One region of the Gloeocapsopsis sp. IPPAS B-1203 genome, then DNA from elsewhere that is predicted to be linked to it. Evidence: riboswitches for the same ligand, from Rfam matches in the RefSeq annotation. Region 1 holds a riboswitch; the other holds the start of a gene.
What was found. Region 1 has a riboswitch for fluoride ahead of CSQ79_RS04565 (cation:proton antiporter). Riboswitches for the same ligand answer to the same signal wherever they lie in the genome.

Region 1 (16,117 bases):
TTAAAGATGATTTCTTCATCACGTTGAGAAGTGCTGCGGATTTGTTGGAGATATTTCTGTGCTGTTGTGAATTGCAGTTGAGGGAAGAAGGGAGAATTTTGCCATTTTTGGGCGACTTCTAGCATATCGCGAGTCGGACCACCGCCGTGATCGCCAACTCCAGGAAGCCATAGTGAAGTTTTGAAACTTGTTTGCTGTTCCCAGTTGCAGGCATAAGTCTCCATTTTGATCGGGTCAATACCTTCACCAATCGGGGCAGACATGAGACTTAATATTGCGCTTCCATCAGGCGATCGCCACCAAAAAGCATCATAGGGAAACTTCGTTGTATCGTTCCACAGTAGCTTTTGCGTGACAAAATACTCAATTCCAGCTTGCTGAAGAAACTGTGGTAACGTAGCGCAAAACCCAAAACTATCGGGTAGCCACGCTACTGTAGAAATCGCACCAAATTTAGCTGAAACATAGCGTTGACCGTACAATAACTGACGCACAATCGATTCGCCACTGACTAAATTCAGTTCAGGTTCTACCCACAACCCGCCAACTATTTCCCAGCGTCCATTATTAACTTGTTGTTGAATTGCTGCGAATAAATCAGGGCGATGTTCTTCAATCCAAGCATAAAGTGCAGGCGTAGAATGACAAAATATCAGTTCTGGAAAATCTTGTTGGAGATTAAGAACAGAAGTAAAAGTACGTTGTGCGGCTTCCCAAGTATCGCTAATTGCCCACAACCAGGCTAGATCAAGGTGTGCATGACCGAGAAGTTGAATTTGGCGTTGCTTAATCTCTTGTGCTAAGTATTGCACCGAGGAACGAATAGTAAGCAGTGATTCTGTAAATGCGTGCTTGTCAGGTAGAATTGCCCAATCGATTTGTGCTAGCGCTGTCGCCAGGATTGATAATTTTTCAGGATAGAAGGTTTCTAAATATTGTTGTAAAACCGCGAATTCATCTGCAATAAAGCCAGGTTCAGGATAGGCGGTGTCGGTAGATTCATAAAGACAAAGCGATCGCACTAAAGCCCCAGCATCGTGATTTGGACTGATCAAGCGTAAAATAACCGTAATTTCTTCGCCTGGTGTTACTGCTGGACTAAGCAGTATGCGAGTTGAACAATCAAATAAATCGCCTTCTTGGACAAGTTGACCGTTAACATAAATTTGTGCAGCCTCCGCCCACCAGGTAAGTGCTAAGCGCAAACTTAAACCTGCGATCGGATACCCTGATAAATCATTGGGAATGACAAATTTTTGGGTTAACCACAGTACTTTTTGCCCCGCTGACCAAGCAATGTGTTCTCTATCATTAAGTTTTACTTCAGTTTGTGATGTTGCTTGCGATTCATCTAAAATCCGCCAATGCGCTTGAACGTTGACTTGAGTGCGATCGCGAAGTTTCGCAATCACGGCTGAGATTAAGTTGCTATGAGTTTGAGGTACTGTGGAAGTCATCTTGTCGGTTTTATTTCTAGCATCTGCTGCGCTTAAGTGATTTAATTTAGCAAAGACAGATTATGTATGATTGGTTATGTAAGTCATTGCATCAGGCAGATCGCATTTTTCCAGAATTTTCTCTTGGCTGGAAGTGTCATTTCAATAGCAGCGCGTGGGAAGATGAGATTAACAAATGTGAACAAGAATTAAATTTATCACTTCCACACAGTTATCGAGAATTTCTACTGAGGCATAATGGCGCTCATCTGTTTTACAGTGAATTAGAGGATTACTCAGATACCGCTGCTTGGTGGGCGGGTTCCGGAATTAAGATTTTTGGAACTGGAGAATTGCTAAGCTATAGGCATTACAGACGTATAACCTCCAGCCCATTTACTGATGCAGAAGATCCATCCATACTTGGGTTTGCTTACTTAGGACGTTTAGGCACAGGCGATTTTTGCGCTTTTGATACAGCATTTGTTGGAAATGAGTGTCCTGTTTTGGACTGCGATCAAGATTATCCATCTTCAAAATGGAAGGAGTCTCCAATTGCTTTCTCATTTGAAGAATGGCTAAGTAAAATGTTTGATCGCATTATTAACCACAAAAGCTTACCTGAGTACTGGTTTAGTGACTCGTTATATGATAACTCTCTAGAAATATTTGGAAGTTCTACAGACTATTGTTAAACTGCTGAAATTAAGTTGCTATAAGTTTGCGGCACTGTGGAGGTCATCTTTTCGATAAAATCAGATTGTTAAATGAGTAACTAACAATTAACGTAACAAGAAGGCTGGTCACTGGTAATTGGTCATTGGTAATTGGAAAAAATACTTATTACCCATTACCCATTACCCATTACCCATTACCCAAACCTAATTCATATTATGTCTTCGGCTTCCGGTCGCTATCAAAGCAAACTCTTCAATTTTGTTCACCAGCAATCACGGCGGTTTACACAGCAATGCGATCGCACTTTTCGTCAAATTCAATTTGCTACCAGTTGGATAGCACCAGCCGTCCTATATCCTTTCTACGCTTTATTTCAGTCAACGCGAAAGACAAGACAGTTTACTCCAAAGCCAGCATCACCACAGCTACAAGCAACTTACCAAGATTCTTCCCCACCAATTCCCAGCGCTGACACGCCAATTCAGCAAGTATTACAGTTGTTTGAAATACCTACTGAAGAGATTGCATTACCTAAGCGAGAGGAGCAACCCAAAACAAATATTTTTACTTGGTTCGTACCGCAAATCATTCATTTAGCTAAACAAAGTAAGGAACTATTCTACTCAGATCGCCAAACTACAACGACTTCACCTGTAGAGTGGATACCTATCGCTGCAAAACTGAAGAGCAATCGACGAGTCATTCGAGGAATTGCTACTGAACTTGCAAGTCGCAACTTAGTCTTAGTCACAAGTGGGAATGAAATTCTTGATGTTTTTTCACCACAACAGCAGGAACAAGTGCAAGCAAAGATTCAAGGAGAAGTGGCTATCTACTGGCGTTGTCAACGCTTAGCTTATAATTCTCAAGTTCAAACACGACTTAGCAGTAATACAGAAAGTAATTTACTTCCTCTTGAAAAATCACCTATAACATTTCTAGATCGCGTTTTAGCAGAAGTAGAATCGTATTCTTTTGCAATAACTCAACATTGGCAAAATCAATTAAATAGCACAACTATACTAGCTAATACAACACATCAAAATAATATTGAATCGGATAATTCCACAAGTCACACTTTACGAATTCAAGCTTTAATTTGGGCAGCAATTGATTTCTTTTTGGGAAGCAGCAATAACACAAAATTAGGGAAAAATACGCCAGTAAAAAAATCTTTGCAATTCTCTAGAAAGACGCAACAGACAAAAATACCATATCGTCCTGTGTCTCAATTACCTGGTGTTTCATCACCTACCATTGAAGACCCTTGGTTATCACTTAGTGACTTATTTGGAAAAGTAGAATCTGAAGCTGAAGTACAAGAAACAGTATCTACACAAATACTAAATAAAGTTCTTCCTGAAAATAAAACAAGTGATTCCCTGCGCAGAAAATTAATCAACGGTTGGCAAAGGTTTAAGCCTAAAATTAATAATGTAGTTACTGCGTTAGTAAAAGTACGAACAAGTGCGATCGCGCAAAACTCAGTACCGAATGCGATCGCTACTGAAACTCCTGAACCCAAACCACAAACAAATCCCGCGCAAATTAATCCAACTTCTGAGTGGATCGATGTTAGTGCGATCGCTGTGGGTTATGTCAAGCATCCGTTAGAACAAGTCCTCGAATGGTTAGACCGCGCTATGTCGTGGCTAGAAAAATTATTATTTAAATTCTGGCAGTGGTTGCAGCGATTTAACAAAACAAGTCGTAGTAATTAGCTATCCACTGTAATTACGGGAATTGGACTCATTTCTAAAACAGCTTGAGAGACAGAACCAAGAATGACTTCTTCCCAAACGCGGTGTCCCCGTTTACCAATGATCACATCTGTCACTTGACGCGCTTTTGCTACTTGCACGATCGCTTCTGGAACTGCACCAGATTGCGTGAGAAACTCATAGCGAATATCTGCAAGTAACTGTTTTGCTTTGCTTTGGAGTTCATCTACGGCGTGTTTATCTCCCAGGTTATCAACGTACAACACAATCACTTCACCGTTGCTGCGTCGTGCTAAATCAGCGGCTTTGCGGAGAACTTGGACTGCTAGTGGTGAAGTATCTACTGCTGCTAGAAACACAGGACGACCTGTAACCGCAACTTTGGTAGGATCGACTTCTCCTTTTTCCAATAGTTTGGGTGCAAACACCTGCGTTGTCCATGCACCAATGGGAGCCGTTGTCAAGATCGAGAGTGCAGCGATCGCCAAAATTATTTCGCCGCCTTCAATTCCTGCAGCTAAAGGTAATGCACCAATTGCAGCTTGTACTGTCGCCTTTGCCATATTTCCTGGTAGTAAGAACACCTTTTCTTGCCAAGTCCAGTTACTACCTAAAGTTGAGAGATACCAACCAATTGCTCGACCAACAACTAAACTAAGAGTTAACAGCAACAACCCAGGTAGTAAGATATTTCCTAATACCTGAAGCTGAATAGTTGCTCCAAGTAGCACAAATAAAACAATTTCTGCTATTGTCCACAAGACGTCAAATCCACTACGAATTAAACGAGCAAGGGGTGCATCAAATTCAATTAAAAAGAACCCCATTGCCATGACAGCAAGATAACCAGAATAATAAGGAAATACTTCGGTAAAAATGACAAGAAATAATGCTGCGCTAGCTGCAATAATTATGTCCTGAACAACACTGCGCGTCCATTGCTGAACCAGCACCAACACTAATAAACGAGCAAAAAGGAAACCTGCTGCTAATCCCAAGGCAATTTCTAGAATTACCTGAAAAGGTAAAAGTTGTAAAGGAGACAACGCAATACCAGCAAAAAGTGTTACTGGTTCACCCCCTTGTTGTCCCAAAAAGTTAAGTAATAAGCTAAATACCAGTAAAAGCAAGACATCAGACAGCGCACTTCCTGTCAAAATTGCATCAGGAATTCCTTTAGCGACTCCCCAGCCCAAACTCTTCAGCCTCAACATTCCTGGTACAATCACCGCAGGTGACTCTGCTCCGACAACACAGCCCAACAGCAAGCCAGTCAAGAAATCAAAGTTGAATAGAAACATCGACAAGAAAGCAACAACTACTGCTTCTGTTGATGCTGGGAGAAACCCTAATCTTAATGCTACTGTTCCTTGTTGTGCTAGCTTTTCTCGGTCTAACCCAAGTCCTGCTTTCATCAAGATAATCGTAACTGCAACTAAGCGTAAGTCGTCAGCTGCATTTAAAACTTCAGGACTAATAAAATCTGCAAATTGCGGACCGATCGCAATCCCGATTAGGATCATACCAATGAGGGGCGGCGCTCCTAATCGTTGGGCAAGTTGACCTGCAAAAAACCCCATTGATAAAATCCACAGTGCGCTAGCTAACACTTCTCTCTCCTTCGTAAAGTACAGCAACGGTGGTGTTGCCAAAAGGAGTAACAGAAGCGTTAACAGCAACAGCCCTACCCTCTGGCAAGCCAGAATAGTAGGAGCCATCAGCCTTAATATTAGGCAGTTAGGGTGAGCTCCATCACCCAATTTAGAAGCAAGAATAACACATTTTTGAATTTAGACGTAAAACCAGTTACTCCTGTCGCACTCCACCTAAAACTGGTTGTACTTCAGAACCGGAAAAAGGATCTGTACCACCAACCCAGTTGAAGTCACTGATTCTCAAAGTGAGAGATCCTAACTCTAGAGTTGGATTGTAGCGGAGGACAATTCCGTAAGTACGGCGACTGTATTCGAGAACGTAGTCAGTACTGAGATCTCGACCTGTATTTACATTAATTGAAGTCTGCACGCCAAGGCGAAATGGTCCATAAATTTGCTGTGTAATTCCTACTGACAAAACGCTCCTATCAGCCGCACGATCAAATAAAAATGGTGATGTACCACCTCGTATGCCTTGGGAGTAAGCAATATTGAAGCCAGTATAGTCCAAAAATGGTCGAGAGAAATGACCAAACTGCCCTTGGATACCAACTGTTCCAGTTAATAACGTTTGTTGGTCGCCACTACTATAAAAACTCGCGTCACCGCGCACACCAGCGTACAATTGCACATAGGGTACTACTGGTGTTGGTGTATAACGTAATCCTTCGTTTGCAGTTGCAGGTAACGGAGTTCCTCGCCAGAGTAAGAATCCACGACTAAGTGCCGCACTACCTTGCAAGCGACCTAGAGAAACTCGATTGTTATCGCGAATCGGTTCGAGTAAATCGATGCGATCAGTGTTTGCTGTAATGTATTGTGCTCCAGCTTGATAGCTTAAATTAAATCCGGTGTCTCCTAAAGGAATGACTGGAGAAGCCACAATGCCACCAAGACTACTACGGACTGTTTGATAGCCCAAGGAACCGTTGTACAAGCGATCGCGGTAGCTGTATTCAAGTGTTAATCTGTGGGGTATTTCAAGAATATTGAGGGGAGTACGCAACCGTAAACTAGCGCGTAAGTTATCTCCAATATCCGTTAACCCTGGCAGAACTGCCAAGCCCGTGAGTGTTGTTTGTGGTCCTAAAGTAGCATCTAAGCTACCGCGTATACCAAATAAATCAGGGCTAAAGATATTTCCGCCACTTTCGGTAATGGCTTGTTGCACAAAAACTTGGGGAGTGACGCTGACACGTACTGCTTCACTATCAATCACATTGAAACTGCGTTCAACAAACAATCCTCCACGATCTTCGCTATCGTAGCCTAAGTTGACTAAGCCTGGAGTCACTTGCCGTTGTCTGCGGTCAATAACTTGTTCGTTGCGTGGAATCGGGATTGATAAACCTTGGTCAAAAACTAAGCGCTGTCCTGTTGTCCTAATCCGATCGCGCGAGGGTGTCTCGCGTGTCAGTGTCATTGTATCAGCACGTAACTCTAACTCTGGAGGGGAAAATGGATCGTTTGTGATGCGGACATTCGTTGCTTGCCAACCTTCAGGATCAAAATTAATCGTGTCAGCTTCAACGCGCAAGCGGCGGATTTCTCCTCCTTGTTGTGGTGAAGCTACAGAACCAGTACCAATGTTAATACCACCAGGACTTGTAACTTGTTGTAGCGGTTGATTTGCCGTGATACGATCGCTTAATGGTTGTGGCGCGACTCCCCCAGCAGTGACATCTGTTGGTAATGGTGTAAAATCTTCTCTAGCAGTAGGAATAAAAACTTCTCCACTTGCATTGAGTACATTTCCTGTATCTTGAACCAGATTGTAAGTAAAGCGATCGCCACGAATTATTTGTTGTCCGCGTGTCAAAGCAACATTACCTTCGCCGACGCCGATTAAATTTTCTAAATTCACTTGCAGGCGATCGGCATCTAACACAGTGCCATCATATCGTAAAAGAACATCACCTTCGGCGGTGACAATTTGCCGCTGCGTATCGTATTCTTGGTAGTTTGAATTGAGTTCAACAACGCGATCGCGAACCCTAGGGGCTTGCTGAGGCAGAGGTTGACTTGGTGAGTATGGTATTGTTTGGGCTGATTCTGGTGCTGTTGGTGCTGGCGCACTAAAATCTAGTGTTGGTAAATTGTTATCACTATCTTCTGGTAGCTGTGCGGTTGTTTCGGTCGCAAATTTTTTTAACTTAGCGATTGTATGGCTGTTTCCATTGCTGACATTCAAAGATGGAATTGCACTAGAAGACGCTTCTACAACAGTGCTATTTTGCTCAACAGGATAACCAATAGAAATCGCTTCGCCCAAGAGTGTAGCGTCTTTAGCTGCACTAACTTGGGATTGCACCGAAGATAATGACTGACGATGAGAAGAAATTGCCGTAGACGGCAGAACAATGTGATGCGGTTTAGGAGGCGGTGCTGCATGAGTCATATTTCAGTCACAATAAGCAAGACAGCCTGGCGCATGACCTCAACCGCACTTCTAACCAAATACCAGTAGCAGACATTAACTGAACTGCTGCTTGGTCTACGGCATCTTGTAGGGTTTGGTTATTCGAGATCCCGCCGACCAGGGTTACGTGCAGGGTCATTGGACAAAAAGCCAAAGACAAATATACCAACGAAGAAGGTGACAACAACATACACAACAATTTTAAGAGTCAACATAGAAATATCTCCAAGCGGTATGAGAAGCTAAAGGAAACTGCGACTTAAATTTGCAGATAGTCCTTATCATCATACCCAAATGTTGTCCTTTTTTAGTTGAGATCGAGTTGACTACCTGCAGACTTTGACGCGAGTTTGATGTTAAGGTTTCACTAGAATCGCGATTGCCATAGTAACTCAGTTATTCTGTAAGCCGAAAGGGCGATCGCTGAATTCGCCATAAAGTATTAATAGTTGCCAACTTCAGGCAGAAGTGGTTAAACAATAGCCATAACTGAACACATAATCTCTGCCATCTTATGCAACCAATCCATACATTCAACGTTTCTCCAGCTTTGCCGCCTCATCTAGAAAAATTGCGGCAACTAGCCTATAACATTCACTGGGACTGGAACACTGAAGCGAAAGATTTGTTCCGCCGCTTAGATCTAGACTTATGGGAATCGAGTCATCACAATCCTGTTTTAATGTTAGGAACAATTAGTCAAACGCGACTGCAAGAAGTTGTGGAAGACGAAGGTTTTTTAGCGCAGATGGATCGGGCGGCGCGTCAGTTAGATGAATATTTGCAAGATGGAACTTGGTATGGAAGAAATCGCACTCAAGACTCAGAGTGTTATGCGTATTTTTCCGCAGAATTCGGATTAGTTGATTGCTTACCGATCTATTCTGGGGGTTTGGGTGTTTTAGCAGGCGATCACCTTAAATCAGCTAGCGATCTAGGATTACCACTCGTAGGAGTCGGTTTACTGTACCAGCAAGGCTATTTTGCGCAGTATCTTAACCCTGATGGCTGGCAACAAGAACGCTACCCGATTAATGATTTCTACAATATGCCATTGCATTTAGAACGCAATGCTGATGGTTCAGAATTACACATTGCCGTTCCTTATCCTGGACGTCATGTTTATGCCAGGGTATGGCGCGTGCAAGTTGGCAGAAACCCGCTTTACTTGCTTGATACAAATATTGAGCCTAATAATCCCTACGATCACGACATCACCGATCAGCTATACGGTGGTGACATTGATATGCGCATCCACCAAGAAATTATGTTGGGGATTGGCGGTGTTTTGATGCTTAAGGCATTGGGATACAAAGTGACAGCATACCACATGAATGAGGGTCACTCAGCTTTTCTGACGTTGGAACGGATGCGTGGCTTAATTCAAGAAGAAGGGCTAGATTATGCCACAGCAAGGCAAGTTGTTGTTTCAAGTAATATCTTTACAACTCACACTCCTGTACCAGCAGGAATTGACTTGTTTCCACCCGATAAAGTTTTGTACTACTTAGGACACTATGCCGATATTTTTGGATTATCTAAAGATCAATTTTTAGGACTAGGGAGAGAAAACACGGGTGATTTGACAGCACCCTTTAGTATGGCAGTTTTAGCCCTGAAAATGGCAACGTTTGCCAATGGTGTGGCGCAATTGCATGGTGTCGTGTCGCGTGAGATGTTTCAGGGTTTGTGGCGCAATCTACCTGAAGATGAAGTTCCGATTACCGCAATTACGAATGGTGTTCATGCGCGTAGTTGTGTTGCTAAATCAACGCAAGAATTATACGATCGCTACCTAGGTCCTACTTGGTCATCTGCACCAACCGATCATCAACTCTGGGAACGTGTTGAGGCAATTCCAGACGAAGAGTTATGGCGCAACCACGAGCGCTGTAAGGTAGAGATGATTGTCGCAGTGCGCGAACACTTAGTCAAGCATTTGCGCGATCGCGGTGCTTCGCCTCAAGAAATCGCTTCTTCACAGGAAGTTCTCGACCCGTCAACTTTAACAATTGGCTTTGCCAGACGCTTTGCAACTTATAAGCGGGCGACATTGTGGATGCGAGATATTGAAAGAATCAAGCGCATTCTCACGGCAAAAGACCGCAAGGTACAATTTGTCATTGCCGGTAAAGCCCATCCAAAAGATATCCCAGGTAAAGAACTGATCCGCGATATTAACCACTTTATTCAAGAACATGGCGTGGAAAAGCAAGTCGTATTTGTCCCCAACTATGATATTCACATTGCTCGTTTACTTGTTGCTGGTTCTGATGTTTGGCTAAATACACCACGTCGCCCTAGAGAAGCTTCGGGTACAAGTGGGATGAAGGCGGCGATGAATGGGTTGCTTAACTTGAGTGTTCTTGATGGTTGGTGGGATGAAGCTGATTATGTCCGCACAGGTTGGGCGATTGGACACGGCGAATCTTACGACGATCCTCACTACCAAGATGAAGTCGAAGCCAACGCTTTTTATGAGTTACTCGAAAAAGAAGTTGTCCCCTTGTTCTATCAGCGCGATCCTGATAGGCTACCGCGTTCGTGGACTGCCAAAATGAAAGCCGCAATTCGTTACAACTGTCCATTTTTTAACACAGCGCGGATGGTACGCGACTATGCCACTAAAGCTTATTTTCCCGCAAGCGATCGCTACCATACTTTGTCTGTTAACAACTACACTCCTGCACGAGAATTAGCACAGTGGAAAGTTAATCTCCTCGAGCGCTGGTTTAATATCAAAATTGCCAATGTTGATATCGCTGCGGGGTCTGATGTCCAAGTCAATCAAAATATCGCGGTGAAAGCCCAAGTTGATTTGGCTAATCTTTTGCCAGAGGATGTGCAGGTAGAACTTTATCAAGGTGCAGTTGATGCTAGTGGCGAAATTGTTAACGGGATTGCGCAAGAAATGGACTACCAAGGTCGCGATCAGCAAGGTTATAGCATTTACACTGGCACGATTACTTACACAACTTCTGGCTTACAGGGTTTATCGTTGCGCGTCTTACCGAAGCATACTCTGCTTTCGAGTCCGTATGAGCCTAGGGTAATTATGTGGGCAAGTTAGTCGTTACTTTCATCGGTACGACAATGTAACCTGTTGTGCGATCGCCAAGGACAATATTTCGTTCGGTTCCCCAGTACCACCAATAGGCTGCTACATAAGCACAGATGAGGCTATCAAGTTTGTCTTCAAGTGCTTTGAGGGCAGTTCCGGTACTGGGGATTTCTTGAGGAAACGAACTACATAGACCTAGAGGAGGAAATAGTGTCGGGAGGATTGTAAGAATGTATTGATGAAGTTTGATGAGTTCTACACGGCGATCGCTCAAGCGCCCTTTTTTGTATTTGAGGATGCGGTTTAAATCGAATAAATGAATAATTGCAGGGTGTGGGAAAACTTCGATTTGGTATCTTCCTAGTATTTTAGGTTTGATCTGTGGGGCGTGGGTGAATCCTCGTGCTTCGAGTTCTAAGCCGAAGTTGATAGTACGTTGGGCGAAGGCTAAACTTTGATTTGCTGGGTAGCATCCTGCGTGGTATTTACCAAAGTACTTGTGCGTGAGTTTGTCAGGTAATCGCGTTCCTGTGATGTTGGGGATTAGTGTAGGGGCGTCTACAGCTATGATTGCTGGTGCGTTGAGTTCTACTTTGGTATCAATCCAAGTGAAAATGTCGGCGATCGCCTCTTTTCTATCTAAATCTACAAGTTGTAACTCGTTATCTTGCCACTCTAAGCAACATAAGCCACTTGGTTGCGATCGCCACCCAAAATCAATACCGATAAATTTCATCGTGTTGCTATTAACACCGCTTTGACCCATCATGTTAAACCGTCAGAAAAGAGCTAATTCGGTTGAAACCGCAGCTACACAAACAAAATCTAACTTCATAGATTTCTATAACCCTGACTTTTCGTTATTCCATGGAGGTAGAAAGAGTTTATTAAGCCGTGACTTTAGTCGCCAGTGTCCTTAGTCTCGTGACTTGGTTAATCAATAGTTGTCTTTAGTCGCGATTTCTTCTAAGTTTTCTAGCCGCATTTCCAACATCTTCATACGCCCTGCTTGAGCTGATAGCTCCTTTTTCTCTTTGTCTTGAGAATCTTTGGAGTCTTTAACTAAAGCAACTGTAGCTGCACCAGCCGCAATTGGTAAAGCAGCCATAGCAACGGGGTTACCACGACCAAAAACACCGACAATCGCCATCATAGGAATTGCACTACCCCAGATAGCAACGATTGTTAACTTAGAGGCAATATTGAGGTTTTTCATTTGCTCTTCCTTGTAGTTTTCTATTGTTGCAGTAAATTAATCCACCCGCGTCCGTTTTCCCCCTCTAGCAAAGGAGCATTGTGAAACGCCACAATCTGCCAGTTGTCTTCTCGCTTCTGCATCACGGTGGTTATAATTCCTTCCAGTTTCTTGTCTGGGCGACTCGTCAGATAAGATTGACTCTTGAGATGCACCACGGCAATTTCTGGAGCCAGGAAGCGAATTTTGGCGACATCTAGTAGGATACCTACCTGGTTGAGATTTCCTCCGAGAGAGCTTTGGCGATCGCCATCGTAAAGCTCTTGGTGTGTGCGGGCATTGGCTTCTCTTGTATAGTTTGGTATGAATGTACCGTTGATAACGATGTAGTCGTGCTCTGGAGCGAACGCAGAAGCGAACTGAGCGCCGTTTTGGGTGTTTTGTCCGTCTTGCATCTTTTGAACAACTTGGCGAATAGCAGCCGTCTCTTGTTGCTGAGTGGATGTCAGCGCTCTACAAGTCATTGTTGCTTCTGTAGGGTTATGATGCTGATCGTGCTGCAAACATTGATTAGGAATGGTGGCTACTGCAAGTGACTGAAGCGTAGATAAAAGCGTAGTGCTTACTGCTACTCCTATAAGAGAAAAGCTCATTTGGGTAATTGTGGGCGTCATAATGACTCCTTTAAATAGATTTGCTGTTGTAACTGTGGTGTTCTCGACGAAATGGATGACTACCCCTAGTGTTCTGAAATGTGGTTTATCTGCTTGGGCGCAACTTTTGCCACAACAAATTTGCAATTCCAGAAGCGATCGTTTCTATATCCATCGATCCAATCCGAGTATTATGAAATGCAACAAAGTGCCATTTACCTTCACTTTTCCTGGCAACTAAGGTTTGGATTGATTTTCGTCTAGGAATTGAAGCATCTGACTGCCAAGACATTAGAGTTCCGCCAGTTGTATGTACTAAGGCAACTTCAGAACTCAAAAATCGCATACTGTCAATTTGTCCCTTTAAGTGCGTTCCCTTTAAAAATGTGTCGAAGAGTTGTTGGTGTTGTTTGGCGATCGCCGCGCGCCCTTTTTTGCGAGAGCCATTGAAAGCAACATAATCTGCATCTTCCTCATATAGCTCACCATATGCCTCACCAGCACCTTGGTTCCAGCTATTTACCAGTTGCTCAAAGAGCGCACAGATAGCAGCCTCATCAGCTGGATTCGAGGTTAGAGATTGGGAAGCTTGTGTAGAATATTCATTCATCATACATTTCTCCCAATATATTGTGCTGAGGTGACAAACCGACATTCAGACAACGATCTTCTTGTACCAGTGGTAAACTCTTAGCAAGTATATATTTAACTAAATAAATAATTTAATTGCTAAGATAATTAGATGCTAAACAAATTGGCGAAATATGTCAACAGATTTAATGAAACGTGACGAGTTGCTCAGTGCGCTTGACCAAGAGATGCGAAAGCTCAGCGCTCAGTCAGTACTATTTAGTCAAGCAGTTGCTGAACATCTGGGAATTAATAGCACCGATCTAGAATGTCTAGATATTATTAACATGTCATCCCCAATCACTGCTGGACGACTAGCTGATCTGACAGGGCTTACCACTGGCGCAATCACTGGTGTGATTGATCGACTTGAGAAAGTTGGCTATGTACGGCGCGAGCGAGATCCTAGCGATCGGCGTCGAGTCATTATTCAACCGCTTCCAGAAGCTGTGCAAAAGATCTCTCCACTTTTTGACTCCATGGCGCAGGCGATGAGCGAGCTGTATTCAAGTTATAGCGATCAAGAAATTGCCCTAATCCTTGAGTTTGCCACTCGTTCCAATTCAATCGTTCTTGAGGAAATTGCTAAGCTACAGGGAAAAGAGGAAGCAGGGTAGAATTGATAATTATTTTTTATTCGTACATATAAGTAGGGCATTTGTTCTCTCAAGCCATAGGCTTAACACTCGGCAGATAGATAAAATTACTATTTCATATATACAAGCGGAGTGAGCGTAATATTATGAATCTCAATCTTTTAGAAGCAAAAATTAAAAAAGTAGATTCAGAAGATCAAATATTAATCCTTAACGGAGTAACTTGGCAGCAATACGAAGCATTCTTAGACATTATCGGTGATAATTTTCCTGGCTTACACATTACCTATCTCGAAGGAACCTTACAGTTCATGTCCCCTGGACGCAAGCACGAGTTTACTAAAAAAATCATTGCTAATCTTTTGGAAGCATATCTACAAGAAACACGGATTCGATACTATCCATTAGGTTCTACTACTTTTCGTAAAGCAGCCGTAGCAAGAGGAATCGAACCTGATGAATGTTACTGTATTGGTTCAGATAAAGAATTTCCTGATTTAGCAATTGAAGTTGTTGTGACTAGCGGTGGAGTTGATAGTTTAAAGGTTTATCAAGGTTTAGGAGTTTCTGAAGTTTGGTTTTGGGAAGATGAGCTTTTACTGTATCAACTACAAGGTGAAATGTATGTTCCCATTACAACTAGTAATTTATTACCAAATCTCGATATAAAGTTGCTCGTTAGTTACATTAAGTCGTCAGAAACATCAGATGCAGTTTGGCAATTTAGAGAAAAACTTCGGCAACAGATTTCATCTTGAATGTGATATGGCTTTTAGGCAGGCAAGATGCCTACTTCACATCTAAAATTAATTTGATCGACTTAGATCAAATCCGGTTAATTACTGACAATTAAAGCCATGAGTGATTAGTAAGTAGTCACTAGCCACTAGCACCTCAATCATAGCTTGGTTATTCAACCGGAGATGATATTAGAATTGATAACGAATTTCTCCTCGAACTATCTGATCGTTAAAATTCTCACGCCCAATTATAGTTTCATAATCAATTGAACCCAGTGCATTCTCAGAAAATACGACTTGTGCACCAATACCTAATTTGATGTAATCGCGATCGCGATCGCCTACAGTTGTTCGCATCGGAATTCCTGGTTGGGTAACAAATTCAGTTACAATTTCTCGATTATTGTCGGCTAATTCGCGTTCGTAGCTGGCGCGGATATTAGGGATAACTATACCAACATCTGTGTTAAAAGCAACTGCTGCTTGCGCACCGGCACTTAGGATAAAAGATTCTGCATCTTGATCGCGCACTTGCATATTCAAGCTACCAGCATTGTTTTCTGTGTAACCGTCGATATTAATGCGATCGTATTTTAAGCCGATTGTAGGACCGTAGGCAAAGTTTCCTGAGCGAATCACATAGCCACTATTAACACCTGCTGAGAACTGATTACCATTTGTATCTGCCCTAGCTGTACGATTATAAAAGTTGGTTTGGCGTGTGATATCCAAGTTGTTGTCACCATAACTGAGAACAGCATCAGTGTAAAAGTTATTCTGAACGAAGTTGCCATACGCTGAAACAGCATAGCCATCAATGTTGATATCTCCTAAGTTATTGCTTAAATCAATATCGCTATTGAGATATCCCAAAGCAATGCCAAGCGCTAGGTTATCCGTAACGCGATAGTCTACACCCGCAGTGATGTTTGTATTAATAAAGTCGTAGCCAGGTTCGCGATTTGTGGTGTCGCGATCGCCAAAATTGACATTGCCGTTAAGAAATACACCCAAACGTCCATCAGTAGAAGTTTGAATACCACGTAGTGCTGATAAACGCCCATCAATGTGTTGTCCGTGTCTTTTCGCAATACTCAAGGCAACATCAGCTTGGGGAATAATTGCTTGTGGTGCGAGAATTACAGCAGTAGCGTATTCACTAATAATCTGATGACCACGGGCTGATGGATGAATACCATCCCAGAATAAAAATTCATCAGGGTTTGTACAGTTTGGGTTGCCAAGACAGCGATCGCTAATGTTCGTCAAACCATACGTCAGCGGATCTGTCACTACTTCGCCAAATAAAGCATTGATATCAAGCGGAATAATA
Region 2 (16,117 bases), on a different contig from region 1:
GAAGAAAGACAGGAGAAATGAAAATATAGCTACATTCCATTCGGGTGAATTCAGCCAGTGAAAGGAGCGGATGACGGTTTGGGAATTTGACATAGTACACCTCAATAAGTCCTTATGGCTATCATCAACAGTAAAGTCAGGCTGGACGCCCTTTGTTTCTAACCTAGCGTTGGAGGATCGCTATGCATCGCTCAAAAAATGATTCAAATTTTTTCCTTGACGAAAGTTGCAAGTGAAGTGAGCGATCAGAGAGTAGTAAAGCTATTTCACTCTAGGACGTTATTGACCGCGTAAGAAAATGTTGTCGATGACTTGACTCTATAGCCGACTAGAGACTCTAGCATAGCAATAGTCATCGAGATGTTGACGAATTGTTGATTGAACATTGAATGAATACTATGAAACGTACTCGACTTATTACCAGTGGAATTGTAGTTGGTTTAGCCATGTTGGGAGTAACCGTACTTCCGGCGATCGCTCATGAGCACAATCAAACAACCTCTACTATTGCTCAAAGGCAGCCTGCAACGCCTTCTGATACAAATCAAACGCAGACAGCCCCAACAGAAGAACAAATGAGGCAAATGATTGCTCAGTGCAACTCTATGATGAGCATGATGCACAACATGATGGGCAATGACAATATGTCTGGGATGATGGGGCAGCAGAATAGCCCTTCAGGACAGGGCTGGATGAACCCAATGCCAGGACAATAAGATCATCTCTATCTCTGACAAGAGCAACACGCTGAAAACAAAAGTCAATTTCCTTGGCATGTGTTTTGACTGGAAAGTGTTGGTGGGGCAGGTAGCCGTCGGCATTGCAATTGCTGTGTTAGTACCGCAACTGACGCTGAGGGCATTACCACTGCAGTTGCTAGCAGCCTGTCCGCTTGCGATACTTCTAATGATGAACCAAATGGACAAGGATTCAATATCTGCTTCATCACACCGACGATCTTTGTTACCTGCCAGTAAATTGCTTAATCGGGACGAGCAACTGGCTCAATTGCGCGTGTAACTCACACATTATATAAGTCATTCCACTTGACTCCATAGCTTAATGGAGAGTTTAGGATGGACTTGACACATAGGGAATTTTTGTCTTGGCAGACATTCTTCCCTTTATTTCCTGAATTCAGACTGTGCTATGAACAATTCAGATTCTCGAATTCCTGAAGCGATCGCCCCAGAGGTGTTTGCCCGTGCCGCTCGCTTATATGCCCAAGCAGTGCAGGGGTACTCGTTAGAGGAATTAATTCAAGCTGGAGCAGCCGCCAATATTCCGCCCAAATACATAGAACAAGCGGTGCAGGAGATCCGGTTGAAACACTTCCAAGCGGAGAGACGAAAACAACGGCTCAAAGATACCCTCGTCGGTGCAGGAATGGCGATTGCCCTGTTAAGCGTCTGGAATGTCAATCACTTCCAACCTCAAACTTTGATAAGCCGTATAGTGACCCCTTGCAGTAGCATGATGGGCATGAGGCAATAACCAGGAAACTACCAGAACATTATGAGTCAGTCAAATTCAAACCAGGGAAAGGCTGCAAAATGGTTAGCTTACGCTGTCCCTGCAATCGTATTTTTCATAGCCTTAGGAGGTGCAGCCTGGTTATTTAGTCGTACCAGCCAGCCTACCAGAAGCAATTTGTCCAGTGCTGCATCTCAATCGCCATCCAACCAAACGGATAACTTACTAGCGCCCACTACTTCAGAAGCGTCTCTAAAACCAGCAGAGAACTGGCAGGCAAACAATCACATTCATGGATTAACCGTCAGCCCTGATAGTTTTCAAATTATCTATGTTGCCAGTCATAATGGTCTTCTAAAGCGATCTGAGACAGGTCGATGGTATTGGGTAAAAGAACGGTACGATTACATGGGTTTCATCGCTCACCCAACTGACGCAAATCGCTTCTATGCCAGTGGCCATCCACCAGAAGGTGGCAACTTGGGGTTTCAAGTGAGCCGAAATCAAGGAGTAGATTGGCAAGAAGTTTCCATGTCAGGAGTAGATTTTCATGCAATGGCGATCGCACCTAGCCGCCCTGACATCATTTACGGTCTAGCCACATCTGGAGAACGAGGCTTCTTTGTATCGCACGATGCTGGTCAAACCTGGGTACAGCAGCCTGCAAATGGTTTAGAGGCAATGCCGTTTAGCCTTAAAGTTGATCCTCTCAATGCAGAGCGAGTGGTAGCGACAACACAAGCCGGGCTATATGAAAGTCAAGATGCGGGCAAAACGTGGTCACTCATTCCCAGCACAGCTACTGCTCCAATAGTAGGATTAGCACTGCAAGCAGATGGCGACAGGACGGTGATGTTTGGATATCGCGTCTCTCCTGCCAATACTGGACTATACCGCAGCGTGGACAATGGACAAACCTGGGAGCTTTGGAGCAGCAATGGACTAGAGGGCACAGTTTTGTATCTAGCTGTTGCTTCCAGTAATGCACAGATTTTCTACGCTATTAATGAGAACAATATTGTTTTCCAATCACAGGACGGTGGTAAAACATGGAATGAACTAAGTTAGTAATTGTGAGGAAACGATGCGTTGCATGATGCTTACATTGCTTGTTGACCAAAGTGCCGAGATGGTCAGTACCTTTTAATCTTTTATGAAGCGCAAGCGACGAAAAAAGCAGCACCTTCTCAACCGTCAGAATACCATTGCCCTGACCATCCTGCTGTTGTATCTACTAATTTGCGGGTGGCTCTGGATTCGACCGGAGTTCGATCTATTTTCTGCTGAAGGGCTGAAACAAGCGACTCAACGTTGGGGATGGCTGGGAGTACTGGTTTACACGGGTATTCTGACGCTATCTGTTGTGATCAGCCCGATTCCAAGTGCCCCACTTGCGGTTGTGGCTGGGATGATCTGGGGTCCAATTTTGGCAGGAATTTATAGTGTCATTGGCGGTTTCTTAGGTGGTTTGCTGGCATACTTTATTGCCTATACACTAGGGCGATCGGCTGTCCATGCGCTAACAGGGAAACTCATCTACTTCTCTAAAAATCGAGGGGAAGTTTATCTTGGTTGGGTGATCTTCATCACACGCCTACTTCCAGTGTTATCATTTGATCTGATTAGCTATGGAGCCGGTATCACAGGACTCTCATTGCCAATTTATGCTACTGCAACATTGCTTGGCATGATTCCATCTACTTTTTTTCTAACATTTTTAGGTTCAACATTTACAGTTGGTTTACCGTTAGGGATTGTTCTTTCTATTCTGTTCCTGATTCTGTTGATAGGTTTACCGTATAGTATTCATCGGTACAACTGGTTCAATATAAGAGATATTATTCACTTGGAATGAATGCGTGGTATTATCTCATTACCCATTTAGAATCAAAGTGTAGTGAAGTATTTGTACCTAAATACATTCAGACATAGATCGTGGTTTTGTGGATGAGAAGTTACAAATCTAATTAGGAACAGCTTCTATAATAAATGTGAATCAGAGATTTTGCGCTTTCGGCGTTGTTTGAAGTTTGTCGAAAGTAGAACAATGCCAAAAATAACTGTAGAGAGCAGAACAACACTCGTCCCAGAAGCAACGTCGAAATAGTAGCTTAGATAAATGCTTTTGACGCTGCCCAATGCCACGTAACAACGCCTTTGGTACTCGTTCAAATAACTGAGAAATACATTCAATCGGTAATGCAACACTTGGGAGCAAGTCACTTTTGCAAGCGAGTCAAGAAGAAAGCATCCCATTAAGGTATGCACATCGTTGCGCCAAGACCTGGGGAACGTTTTGCTCAAGCCATTGAGCACCAGAGATTTGAAGCCTTCTATCAAGTTGCTTCACTGCTGATTCCACTCGTCCTGTTGCAACAGAGACTTTTTGGGCGTGGAAGTGTTGATAGTTGACGATGCGGTGGCAGTGTTTCTTCAGCCCTCTTTTGTTACTTTAATAAACTAAAAACTAAGATATATACCTAACTTGCCATAGCATAATCTATAGAATAACCTCGGAAGCTGTTCATATTTCCTATCAACTTGAATAGCCCTCTTTTCAGTCCAGGTATTCGGAATACTCGTAGCCAAGGCTCAACTAAATACCAGAATATATAAGGTTGGATAATTAGTCTTAAGTTGTTTAAAGAACTCTTCCAGTTAACACCTGATTCCCATTCAGGTGTTGAGTAATTTCTTCACTCTTACCAGTAAAGCTAGAATAGCTTTGTGCATTTGAGTTGGTATTAGTTCCAGAATTAGCGGTTGATGATTTAAACTGTAACGCTTGCAAAGTAACCAAGAGGTAAGCGCTAAAAACGATTTCCCACCACCGCTCAATACTGTGATAATCTGTGAGCCGAAAATCTGCCCACCCTAACTGATTTTTTACCTGTTTGAAGCTATACTCAATCCAAGTTCTCAAGCTATAGAGATTACCTAGAATTTGTTGAATTTTACCAGGTAAATTAGTCATGATAAACCAAGTATCTGCCGACTCAGGAATAGTATCATCTTTTGTAATTTCAAAATACCTCAGATGCCGACGCTTACCAAAGATAATTTCACGGATGTAGCGGGTTTCTGGGGGACGGTGAGAAAGGCTCTGCTCATAGGCAAACCAACGGTTGTAACGAACTCTCTCCTGGGGAAAGCCAAACTACATGATTGCTACGAATAGCTACGATAAAAGGTAGTTTCAACTCAACTAAAGCGAGGACTAACTCTGTACTTTCCCCATACAAACTATCTGCTAATACTAGTTCAATGTTAAATCCGTAATCAATCAGTTCTTGAGTAATTTCTAGTGCTAGTTGCGGCTTAGTTTTGTATTGGTCTCCTGATTTCAGTCGAGTCCGAGGTTTAAAAACTTTAAACATTAATGGATAAGTCATATTATCAATGACTGCATAGGCATTAACCGAGACAATACCATTCTCCACTTTTCCTAAGTTACCAATATATTGTTTAGCTACATAATCAGTTGCTGTTCCCTTCTTTTTATCTCCGGTTTCATCAATGCACAATGTAATTGATCGCTCCCCAATTGTTACTAAAGTCAACCATAATCGCATCTCTTGAAGTGCTTTAACATCCCACACTGCATCCCGCAACAAATGATGCAATCCTTGCCCATCTTTCAATCCAACTATTCGCGCAATTTCTGGTAAAGATTTACGTGATAGCTCGCTAATCATCCCCATGTGTAGGAACTTGAAGTATTCATAGTTCCTGACATCGCTGAACAAGTTTTGATATGTTTGGCAATATTCATCCACAAATCCAACTGTTGCTTGTGGCTTACGCGGCTCAACCATACTCTCTATCTAGAATTCAGCTTTTCTCTCTTGTTTTTCTTCCTCCTATAGTAACAAAAGAGGGTTCAGGTAGGCGCAAAACTTCTGGGCTGTCTTACGGTTGCTCTTTGTGAACAGCGCACTTGCAGCATCTACATCCCCACACCAAAGCAATACTTCACAAAGCCTCAGTCGCTTGTAGGCAGCATTGACCTTGTAGAGGTTTTGTTTGAGATGATACCAGTCCAAAATTTCTCTTCGTTGTTGTTTAGGAGCGATCGCTGCGATTATATTCCAGATCCCATCATGTCCATCTCCAAGACAGGTAATAACTGGAGAAAGCGGCACAGACCTTACCCAGTTAGTCAGTCCTTGATTATCATAGAACCATGCTCCGGTAGCGTGACTATGAAGACTTACTGCTTTATAATCTCGCCATACACAAGCATATCCCAATTCGGTACGAAGTCGAACCTTTCCACCATCGATGCTCAATTCTTCCACTTCTGCCTTCACCTGGGGCAGCCGGAACTCTTGCCGATGTACCAATCTTTGTTGGGTTTTTGCAGATACTTTTATGCCTGTATATTCTTGTACATCTCGTGCCGCATCTTCGTAAGATACATTTGCACTTGAACGCACACAGCAACTCTCAAGATATGGACTTAATCTTGTGTGGGATTTTACTTCAAGTCGTTTTGCTTGGATGCGCGTGAGCGGAAGCTTTCCCAAGATACTCTTTATCTGTCGCTTTCGTCCAACTGCTGTACCTGTGACTGTTTCGATAAAAAAATCCCCATGTGAGGCATTACATGCTCCAGTGCCAAGTCGCGTACAGATTTCTCTATTCCTGCCAGAGTTTTCAACTCTTCCTGATTTGCCTCCTCGTATAGGAGTGCGGCAATTGCATCTACATGTGCCTTAATTGCTTGCGCTTTCTCTAAATTCATCCCCACTCCCTCTAATTTTATCCCCTATCTTCTCCTAAATCCTACCTATTTGCAAAAGTGACATGCTCCCCAACACTTTATTGGGATGCTCATCAGGCTGTCGGTACTCTGGGCACTGGCACTGATGCACCAACTTGTCTGCCATCAACTTCCAAAAAACTGCGGCAAACTTATAGCTGAAAAGTGTGAAGTTATTTCTATATGACCCCTAGGTGATTGAGGTTTACCGTCGCGAGAATGCGGTCCTAAAGCCTGTAAGGACTCTATACCGTTAGGATGAACTGATCAGTTCAGTAATGCCTGGTTTTAACTGCTTAGTCAGTTGGTTTTTCTAGTTATCATTGAATAATCTGAATTAAATCAAGTGTTTGTTGGTAGCCAACCCGATCGCCTTGCTGCTGAAAGAGAGTAGCCGCTTGCTGTAAATCTGAAATGGCTGCGGAACGATTGCTCAAAGCATAGTAAGCAAGACCTCGACGACCGTATGCTTGAGCCAGCGCTGGCTCAAGCTGGATGACCTGTGTAAAATCCTCAACAGCTTGTTCATGGTTATTAAGACTGTAGTGAGCCAAACCTCGGTTGTAGTAAGCATCAAGAAAAGTGGGAGCAAGTCTTAGAGTTTCATCAAACTTTTCAATTGCCCCTTGTAAATCCCCAACACTCGCCAGAGCAGTCCCCCAGCGAGCGTAAGCATCAACATGGTTTGGATCAATTTCAATGGCTTGACGAAATCCCTTAATTGCTTCTTGATAGTCTCCCAAAAATGCATAAGCAAGACCACGCTCACAGTAGGCTTCCATATAATCGGGATTAAGCTTTATCACTTGGCTAAAATCCTGAATCGCTCCTTGAAAGTTTCCCCGCTCCAACTGTGTTGAAGCCTGACTGAACAAATTTTCAGCCTGGGTTGATTCCGCAGCCTGAGTTTCCTGAGTACTCAGGGAAATCCCAGCGATCGATATTAGGGCGATCAGAACCATACTCAATTGCTTGACTCTGTAAATCATTTCGCCTCTATCACACAGAATTTTAATTTGGCTCTGTTCTAATCTTGCATAGAACCATCTTTAATCAAGGTTGCAACAGTTGCTAACCATTCAGTTCCACTATAACAGCGACTAACTCTCAAGTGTTGAAAATTTATCTAAGAGATAACAGCGTACTTTCTGAATGCGGTGCGATCTAACCTGAATGTTCTTAATAGAATTACTGTAAATGAAAGCTGTAAACTCGATCTTCCTAGACCAAACGTCAACACTAGCCCACCTTAGGTTAATTGATGGCAATTTTCTTAAAGAAACGAATTCGCATCACCTAATAAGTATAATGCAGTGAAACTTAGCAATTTTAATTCAGCTTGACAAGAATTGATTGATTTTCAACTTTAATGGAGTAACTTACTAAATCTCTCGTGGCTGGACCTTGAGTGACTTGTCCACGCGAATCAAATTCAGATCCATGACAGGGGCAGACAAACTGGCTCTGATTATCTTTCCACTTCACAATGCATCCAGCGTGGGGACAGGTGGGATTGAGTACCACAATTGTCTGGGGGTGAGAAGCACTACCCACTACGATGAGCCGAGTATTACCGACTTGAACTTGCAGTTTGCCTGCGGATTGATCTAACTCAGACACGTTGCCAACTACCACAAAGCCATCCGATCGTGAATTGGCAGCAATGCGTTTGAAGCCACAGGCTACCAGAATCGGTAGCAATGTGCTGGTTAGCCATCCCAGTCCTATCCATCTAAAGAAAGCGCGGCGATTCATACATTAGAAATTGACGAGAAGTGCAGTTCCATACATGATGGCTAAACCTAAACTAAATCCAATTAGACTGACAGTAGAGAGCCAGTTACTACCTGATCGATGAGCAGTGCGTATCAAGTATGCTCCAACCTCCACCATCACTTGCAAGATTGCTCCGACTCCAATGCCTAAGAAAACTGCTGCCCAGTGAGGTGAAAAGGTAAAGGCTCCAATCCAAGTGCCAATAACAGCAGGCAGTCCTGCTAAGGCAATTAAACTGAGGAACGTCGTGAATTTAGGGCGTGCATCAACCAGAGGCGCAGCAATGCCGATTCCCTCTGTAATGTTATGCAGGGTGAACCCAACGACGAGCAACGAACCCAGTGCTGCTTCTCCAGCGGCAAAGGCAGTGCCGACTGCCAATCCCTCTCCCAGGTTATGCCAGCCAATTCCTAATGCCAAATAACTTGCAAGTGCCTTCCCTTCTGGAGACTTGCCACCTTGTCTGCCGATCGCAAAAATCGCAAGAAACGAGGTGATAGCAACAAGCCAAACAAGCGCACTAGCAGAGAAAGCACTTGCTGACTTCGTTGCAAGTTCTAATCCTTCTTCCAATGTGTCTACGAGAAGAAATGCCAGCATGCCGACGGTCAGCGCCAAAATGAACTTCATTCCCTGTCCGCCTAATTGTTTTAAAGCTGGGTAGAACAGCATTCCTAGAGTTACAGGCATGACTCCTATATATAACCCCAGCAGCGCATACGCCAAAATGCGAATCAACGAAAATTGGGGCGTTGGTACGGCAACAGCAATCTCATGATCAAACCCGATTCCCGTATCGGTGATGAACCGAATGTGATGCGCCTCATCGCGCACCCAGGGGTAAGGCAATTTAATCCAAGCCGTTTGCAATCGGGGTAATTCTCCAGGTGGCGTTTGGGTAAATTGCCAGTAGGCTCCGTCAACCTGAATTTGGGCGATTTGCATCGGTTCTGAGCCGCTGGTTCTCACTAATAAAGAGATACCTTGATCGCCTAGCAAAGTTCGCTCTACTGTAAGCTTCTCAATTGGAGGGGCTGAAACTCCTAATGGTTCAAGTGGATTGCTAGAAAGAAATACTCCAATCGCGAGCGCCAGTGCAACGAGCGGCAAGATGATCCAAAGCAACGTCTTTCTCATGCCACCACCTCAAATGCACTCATCCAACCGAGTTCCAAAAATTCTGACTGGTGAGCGTGGAACATATAAATGCCCAGTTCATGCTTCTGAAATGTAAACTCCAAAATGCCTCGCTGGGCTTGGCATTGCATGATAGTATCAACTGTTCGCAACGTTGGTATTAACGTGGTTCCGTGGTCGTAGTAATCAAAAAAGTTTCCGTGGAGATGGAAGGAATTGATCGGGTCAAACTCAGTGACATTGATCAAATACACTCGTACTGGGCGATCGCGCTCAATCTGAATCGGGCGTTTCATAAACTCATGCGGAATCGTATTGACCGCATAGAATTCGTTCTCCTCGTCAAAATTGGTGTCAAATGCGTTCATCACCATGAGAAACTCTTGCCACTTGGCGTTCTGCGGACTACCGAGTAACCGAGACTGGGCTTTTTCTTGTTGGTCAGGATGTTGTTTAGGATCAGGGTCGATAATAAACGCGCCGTAGAGTCCCTTGTGCAGGTGCCGTTTGAACGGAGCAGAGTGACAGTGATAGAGGTGACAGCCAAAGGGTTTGGCATCAAACTCATAAACCACTTCCTGCTCCGGAAATGCTTCAAGCGTACCAGGAACACCATCTTGCCGTGCTGAATGAATGCCGTGAAAATGCAGCGTGTGTGGATGAACACCTGGATTTTTGAAGCGAATTCGGACGCGATCTCCTTCCGTGACTCGCAGCGTTGGACCCGGAACGCGCCCATTGTACGTCCAGGCAGGATAAACGACTCCAGGGGCAATCTCAACCTCCTGTTCTGCAATTGATATTTCAAACTCTCGCAATGTCTTGCCATTAGGCAATTGTGAAACTTTTCCTACTTCCCAATCCGTCAAGATATTTTGTGGATCAAACCCATTGCGGGAATTGTCTACATCTCCCATCGTCATACTGCCTCCATGCACTGGCACAGAATGACCTGAAGGTGTACTAGTGTCCGCAGAAGTAGGAGTTTGAGCAAAGGCACTACTGGGCAAAAGCTTACTCAGCAATGTCCCAAAACCTAATATGCCACCACCGATGAGCGATCGCCGTTTGAGACTCAAATCCATGATCTCTTCTTTTCATATTTCTTTCATAATTTCACAAATTAGCGCACATTGATTAAGTTCAGCCATTAAACTTTGTGAGTAAGGTGGGTGAGCAGACGCTCACGCCTCGTGGAAACAGTAGCAATCAGCCAGATAGTCTGCCGCTGTCCGAATGACCACAATAGCTAGGTTCTAGGTGCATACATCATCACTAATACACCGACCAGAACAATGGCAGCTCCGAGCCAGTCCAGGCGATCGGGCATAACGTTGTCAATTTTCCATCCCCAAAGAATGGAAAGGATAATGAAAACTCCGCCGTAAGCGGCATAAGCCCGACCAAAGTTGGCGGGTTGAAGGGTGGCAACAAAACCATAAGTTGTGAGCAAAACAGCCCCGCATAGCACTAACCAAAGGCTTTTACCTTCACGCAACCACAGCCAGACTAAATAGCCGCCTCCGATTTCAAAGAGACCCGACAGAACAAACAGAAGTAGTGAATTGAGAATGTGCATATTGCAGTAGTTCCAAGTACAGTCTGCTGAACTATTGTCATTGATAATGCTTCTTTCCTTCTCCAGGACGATGAAAATTTGCGTAAATCAGGCGATTGCTCAGTTCGTCCGCCAACAGAACCTGACCTGGGCAAGAGCTGTGAACGTTCAAGCCCAAGCGGGACAGGGGATCACTGGAGAAATAGATGGTCACAGGGCGATCGTGGGTAAAGCTGCGTTTGTCCAGGTGCAGGTGAATGATGTTGCCAAACCCCTGATAGAGCAGAGCCAACAGTGGGAAGCTGATGGCAAAACGGTGGTTTGGGTTGCCTACGCTGGAGAAATCTTAGGCATCATTGCGGTGGCAGATACGGTACGACCCGCAGCAGCACAGGCGATCGCCCGATTGAAACGGCTGGGAATTGAGCAGATTGTGATGCTAACCGGAGATAACTCCCGCACGGCTCATAGCATCGCTCAACAGGTTGGAGTCGATCAGGTTTACGCAGAACTCTTACCCGAAGAGAAAGTGGATGTCATTCGCAAACTTCAGAAGCAGTATCAGGCAGTCGCAATGGTGGGAGACGGTATCAATGATGCACCCACCTTAGCTCAAGCATCTGTTGGCATTGCGATTGGGAGCTGCGGGCAGTGACGTGGCATTAGAAACGGCAGATATTGTCTTGATAGCAGATCGCCTGGAGAGATTAGAACATGCGATTCGCCTGGGTCGCCGCGCTCAAGGAGTGGTCAAGCAAAACATTGTGTTTGCCCTCAGTTTTGTGGTGATTCTATTGATCGCAAACTTTGCAGGCAATATTACCCTACCGTTTGGTGTGTTGGGGCATGAAGGCTCGACCGTGACCGTAACGTTGAGTGGATTGCGATTACTCAGAGATTAATCAATTCAAACTGGAGAAAATAAAAATGACTACCAAAACAAATCATCAATTCTCGTTCGAGTGGAATCAACACCGTTACTCGATCGCTTACGACACAGCCTGTACGATGGGGAGAAATTGGGCGATCGCCTCTGCCTTGTCGATGATTGTTACGACCATCGGCAAATCTGCTAGTTCCATCATGCGGTCGGTGTAGATTCGCCCACCCTGCTGTACACCGTATCCTTCTACTCCTCGTGTGACTGTCGCACCTAAAAGTTGATGCTGTCGTGCGGTTTCAACAATCGCTAGAAACAAAGGTTCCCCTGCCAATGATCAGATTCATTGACGTAAATTGTGAGTCGTTCCCAGTTACTCATGGCAACCTCCGCGCTAGAAAACTTCCGAATTCCAAACACAGCACTCCCAGAAAAGCGGTGCCAATCCAATACAGCGGCATCTCCCACTGCCTCACTGTCAGTAGTTTGTCTGCATCCAATTCATAAGTAGAAAACGTGGTGTATGACCCTAGAAAACCGACTGCAATGATCAATCGCAGATCGGGTGAGATCAAACGTCGCTCTATTGCAAGGTGGGTGAAAAAGCCCATTAGAAAAGCGCCTGATACGTTGATGACAAACGTACCAAACGGAAAAGCGGTTCCAAGCCACTGGTTTAAGCCCAGCGTCAGGTAATATCGGCTCAAGGCTCCTGCGATCGCCCCAAAACTAATCGCTAAAGGCACTCGCACATTGGCATTACTCGACCGCAGGATGAACCGGATTCCCGCTCCACTTTTTGCCAGCCAACTCATCTCAACTTCCCCCGTCATGCACCAGTTTCGCCAGTGCGATGCCGATCTCCAAACAGATGCCGCCCAACGCAACACTTCCTGCCCAGTAAAACAACATCTTGGCCCGATCTCTGCCCCGCATCAAAACAGAGGTGTCAAGCGCATAGGTCGAGAATGTCGTATAGGAGCCAAGAAAGCCAGTTGTAATTAGGAGTTGCAGTTCTGGAGAGCCGATCACTTGCTCGATTCCTAACCCGGCAAAAAAGCCCATCAGCAGCGCTCCAGAGAGGTTAATGAAAAATGTTCCAAAGGGAAAACTGATTCCGAACCACTGGCTGCACAACACCGTGAGGTAGTAACGACTCAGCGCCCCTGGAATTGCCCCTAGACCAACGGCAATTGGCGCACTCATCGCTGGGTTATGCTGAGTCAACAAACCCAAAACCTGGAAGGGGATTAAAGTAAGTGGATTAATAACCATACAGCACACCTAAAGCCACGTTGAAGCAGAAGTCCTTTTCGCGGTTTCAGGAGAGATGCCAATGCTGTATTTCTGCACATAGCCCTACTCTCCTGAAGCGAAAGCGGAAAGTAGGAGCCATCAGCTATCAGCCAATCGATCTGACAGCGGTTTTGGCAAGCTCTATTGCCATAATTTCTTTATACCGCCAAACCCGTAAATTGACAAGGTAAGTTAGTTCTCTTAGGAAAAGATAGCTAGGGAAATTTCCCCTCTAGCTCATCTGTTATGCCAAACTCTTGGGCTTCGTACACCTGCTGGCTGAAGTTCTGGAAGTCTTGTTCACAAGCATCAAATGCATCGAGAGCAGTTGAGTAACCGGAGGCTTCAAAGAAATCACGTTCCCGTATTTTGGGCAGCCATGATCTCAACTTTGCCAACTCCGCCTCATTTTCATCCAACTCAGCAAACGTCAGATTGCGAATCCCCCGCTCGTGATCCAGTTCTTTGTGAAAGTCTCGGCAACGCCCTAGAAACTCCCGATACTCCTCCTCTACCTGTTGCTGAAACCGCCCGATCAGCCTTGCGTTTTGCGCTTCATCCTCAATTTGAACCGTAAGTAAATCTGCCTCTCCGTTGCCAGAGGCAATTTCGGCTCTCAGTTTCTCCAACTGCTGCTGCAAGTTCTCTCGATGTGGCAAAACACAGACAGACTGCTGTAAATACAGCCCACCCCAGCCCTTGAGCTTGCGCCACACATATACCCTTTGAGTTGAGGGTTGCGAGGGAACTCGATAAATCAATAAATTCCAGGCTTGGCTTGACATGAGCTAATTGTAACAGGTGTTGCATTCAAGCTGGAAGTGTGGCAAGCTTGAGGCTAATTGTAACAGGTGTTGCATTTAGCCTATTTTGTGGAAGTATTTTGTGGAAGAAGTCGAAGCAACGGCAGTAGTGACTGAAATTGAGTGGTCTGAAGTTACAGAGGGATAAGCCTTGTTTTAGACGCAGAACAAGTAGAACAAAGATTTTGATATTTGAGCTAGAAGGGAGACGCGATTGTGATTGTTCTATGGATTTTGGTCATCCTGGCAAGTGTGGCAGCGATCGTCTGGGGGGCAGAGACCTTTGCCGAGCATTTAGGCATGGCGGCTGTTCGGCTGCGTGTGAGCATGTTTGCATTAAGTTTGCTACTGGCAGGGGCAGAACCCGAAGAATTGGCGACAGCGGTAGCGGCGGCTGTGAAAGATGTGCCGGGAATTGCCTTTGGAGATGTAATTGGGGCTAATATTGCAATTTGTTTGGTAGCACTGGGAGTTGGGGCAGTCATTGCACCCTTGCCTTTCGGAAAGCATGTCAGACGCTACGCTCTATTCAGTGTGCCGATTGGAGCGATCGCAACTGCATTTGTGTGGAATGGACAGGTTGATCGCTTAGAAGGCGCATTACTGGTCGGACTATACATCCTTTACGTGGCGATAATCTGGATTGTAGAACGTCATCCCCCGACGCTAGGCGAAACTGAGGAACTTGAGGAAGCACAGGCAAAACTGGCGAACGCTGAAGGGGGTAACATTCAGTCTCGTATCAGCAAAGAACTACTCCTGGTTATAGCTGGGGTGATCGCAATGGCAATTGGAGCAATCCTGCTAGTTGAGGCGGTTCGTCAGATTAGTAATGTTGAGGAAACACAAACAAAGCTGGGACTGACGCTAGTTGGGTTTGCTACCGCGTTTGAATTGGTTGTCCTGACTTGGTCATCATCGAGGCGGGGCATTTCTGAAGTGGTGGTTGCGGGAGTCGTTGGCTCTTTTGCCTATAACGTCACCATGACGCTGGGTACGGCTGCGATTGCTCGTCCGCTGCAAGTGCTAGATGCGACAAATTTACACCTTTCCCTCCTTCTCATGCTGGCATCACTACTATTCGTTATCTTGCTGGCAATCCCAAAAGGTTTTTTGGATCGAATTGCAGGCAGTATTTTGTTGGCAGTTTATCTAGTGATTGTGGTCGTAATCCTGATGCAGTAAAGGCAGAATTATTCTAGAAACACTGACAACAATCCGAATAGCGCAAAACCACCTAAAAAGAGCAGCGTTGCAAATCGGGCTTCACCGTCTTGATGGGCTTCTGGGATAATTTCCTCCACAACCAGGGTCGTGAGTATTCCGGCCGTAAAGGTCAACAGTGCCATCTTAACTAGCTCAGATTGTCCACGTATCAACCAATAGCCGATGGTTGCTCCTAAGAAGATTGGAATCGCAAAAGCGGCCGCAATTTGGAACCGTCTGCGACGAGGGACACCTTGTCGCTTAAAGGCAATAATGGTAGCAAGTCCTTCCGGCACATCTGCTGGAACCTGACCTAATGCGAGAAGTAACCCTAACTCAGTGGCTATAGTTGAACCTGTCCCAATCATCACCCCATCGGTAAATAGATCCACCACCACTCCTAGAAAAATCATCGAGGCTCCAACATCTATATCACCGCTGCCAAACCGAGTTTTAACTAGTTGCGTAACCTGATCCACCACAATGAAGAAAAGACCACCTGCCACAAAGGAGAGGACGGTCATCAAGGGTGCATCCACTCGGAGAGATGCTGGAATCAGTTCGAGGGAGATAACCGCTACCACAACTCCTGTTGCAGCATGAAGTGCCAAACTAAGAGCGCGATCAGACGCAATAATAAATTCTGCTAGTATCCCACCCGCAAAGTTGCCGAGTGCAGGTAATGCAGCAAATGCCAGCACTGTCAAGAACTCATTCATCCCCCACCTTGCGTTATAACTGAAAGAATTAGCCCAACCTTAGGAAGACGAGTAGGATTTAGAAACTCCCTTTTAATAGTGAAGATAAGAAGCGATCGCTTTGGTATATGCACGACCAGCATTGCCCTCTGCCAACGGAATGCTACAAAACGCAATTGCCTTAGTCCACAAATTGCTAACACAGTAAAGCCAAGCTTTTGCACATAATCTATTCTGCTTTTTCATCCTTCACCTCTTTCAAATGCTTTGAAAGCTTTTGATAAAGGCTAATAACTATGATGATCAACCAGACTGTAATAAACATTACGTCCTTCCCTAGGATATTTCACCAAGTGTTGGATCGCAATGCTCCGTTTTTTGATACCTATTATCTACAATATGCGAACCAGTAAATTTAGGGCAGTTACTAAGACGACAGTGGCAAAAATCAGCAGCAGAATCTGTCGAATCTGCCAAATGATGTAGAGAGAAGCGATAAAAATGACTAAGCCGAGCCATTTTCCTAAA

Region 2: it holds a riboswitch for fluoride, as region 1 does, so the genes downstream of both, crcB (fluoride efflux transporter CrcB) here and CSQ79_RS04565 (cation:proton antiporter) in region 1, are expected to answer to the same signal.

The regions. Positions count from the first base shown of each region.
Region 1 is NZ_PEIG01000002.1:254,725-270,841, forward strand. It holds gene CSQ79_RS04550 (alpha-mannosidase) at 1-1,457, opposite strand, end outside; gene CSQ79_RS04555 (SMI1/KNR4 family protein) at 1,520-2,131, shown strand; gene CSQ79_RS04560 (hypothetical protein) at 2,330-3,835, shown strand; gene CSQ79_RS04565 (cation:proton antiporter) at 3,832-5,445, opposite strand; fluoride riboswitch at 5,537-5,601, opposite strand; gene CSQ79_RS04570 (DUF3769 domain-containing protein) at 5,642-7,888, opposite strand; gene CSQ79_RS04575 (photosystem II reaction center protein I) at 8,008-8,124, opposite strand; gene glgP (alpha-glucan family phosphorylase) at 8,424-10,979, shown strand; gene CSQ79_RS04585 (DUF429 domain-containing protein) at 10,963-11,706, opposite strand; gene CSQ79_RS04590 (hypothetical protein) at 11,908-12,186, opposite strand; gene CSQ79_RS04595 (SgcJ/EcaC family oxidoreductase) at 12,207-12,839, opposite strand; gene CSQ79_RS04600 (SgcJ/EcaC family oxidoreductase) at 12,925-13,431, opposite strand; gene CSQ79_RS04605 (MarR family winged helix-turn-helix transcriptional regulator) at 13,583-14,065, shown strand; gene CSQ79_RS04610 (Uma2 family endonuclease) at 14,191-14,802, shown strand; gene CSQ79_RS04615 (autotransporter domain-containing protein) at 14,974-16,117, opposite strand, start outside.
Region 2 is NZ_PEIG01000013.1:74,709-90,825, forward strand. It holds gene CSQ79_RS20455 (hypothetical protein) at 1-93, opposite strand, end outside; gene CSQ79_RS20460 (hypothetical protein) at 399-716, shown strand; gene CSQ79_RS20465 (DUF2933 domain-containing protein) at 799-1,020, shown strand; gene CSQ79_RS20470 (hypothetical protein) at 1,150-1,494, shown strand; gene CSQ79_RS20475 (F510_1955 family glycosylhydrolase) at 1,516-2,541, shown strand; gene CSQ79_RS20480 (TVP38/TMEM64 family protein) at 2,627-3,328, shown strand; partial or broken gene CSQ79_RS28210 (ISKra4 family transposase) at 3,710-3,910, opposite strand; partial or broken gene CSQ79_RS29010 (IS701 family transposase) at 3,954-5,288, opposite strand; gene CSQ79_RS20495 (hypothetical protein) at 5,334-5,909, opposite strand; gene CSQ79_RS20500 (hypothetical protein) at 6,008-6,217, opposite strand; gene CSQ79_RS28225 (hypothetical protein) at 6,275-6,397, shown strand; gene CSQ79_RS20505 (tetratricopeptide repeat protein) at 6,556-7,224, opposite strand; gene CSQ79_RS20510 (QcrA and Rieske domain-containing protein) at 7,565-7,990, opposite strand; gene CSQ79_RS20515 (ZIP family metal transporter) at 7,994-9,148, opposite strand; gene CSQ79_RS20520 (multicopper oxidase domain-containing protein) at 9,145-10,233, opposite strand; gene CSQ79_RS20525 (YnfA family protein) at 10,398-10,727, opposite strand; partial or broken gene CSQ79_RS20530 (heavy metal translocating P-type ATPase) at 10,810-11,608, shown strand; gene CSQ79_RS20535 (DUF190 domain-containing protein) at 11,696-11,920, opposite strand; gene crcB (fluoride efflux transporter CrcB) at 11,964-12,419, opposite strand; gene crcB (fluoride efflux transporter CrcB) at 12,403-12,861, opposite strand; fluoride riboswitch at 12,966-13,040, opposite strand; gene CSQ79_RS20550 (Chromate resistance protein ChrB) at 13,098-13,667, opposite strand; gene CSQ79_RS20555 (sodium:calcium antiporter) at 13,902-14,870, shown strand; gene CSQ79_RS20560 (ZIP family metal transporter) at 14,879-15,610, opposite strand; gene CSQ79_RS28235 (hypothetical protein) at 15,683-15,835, opposite strand.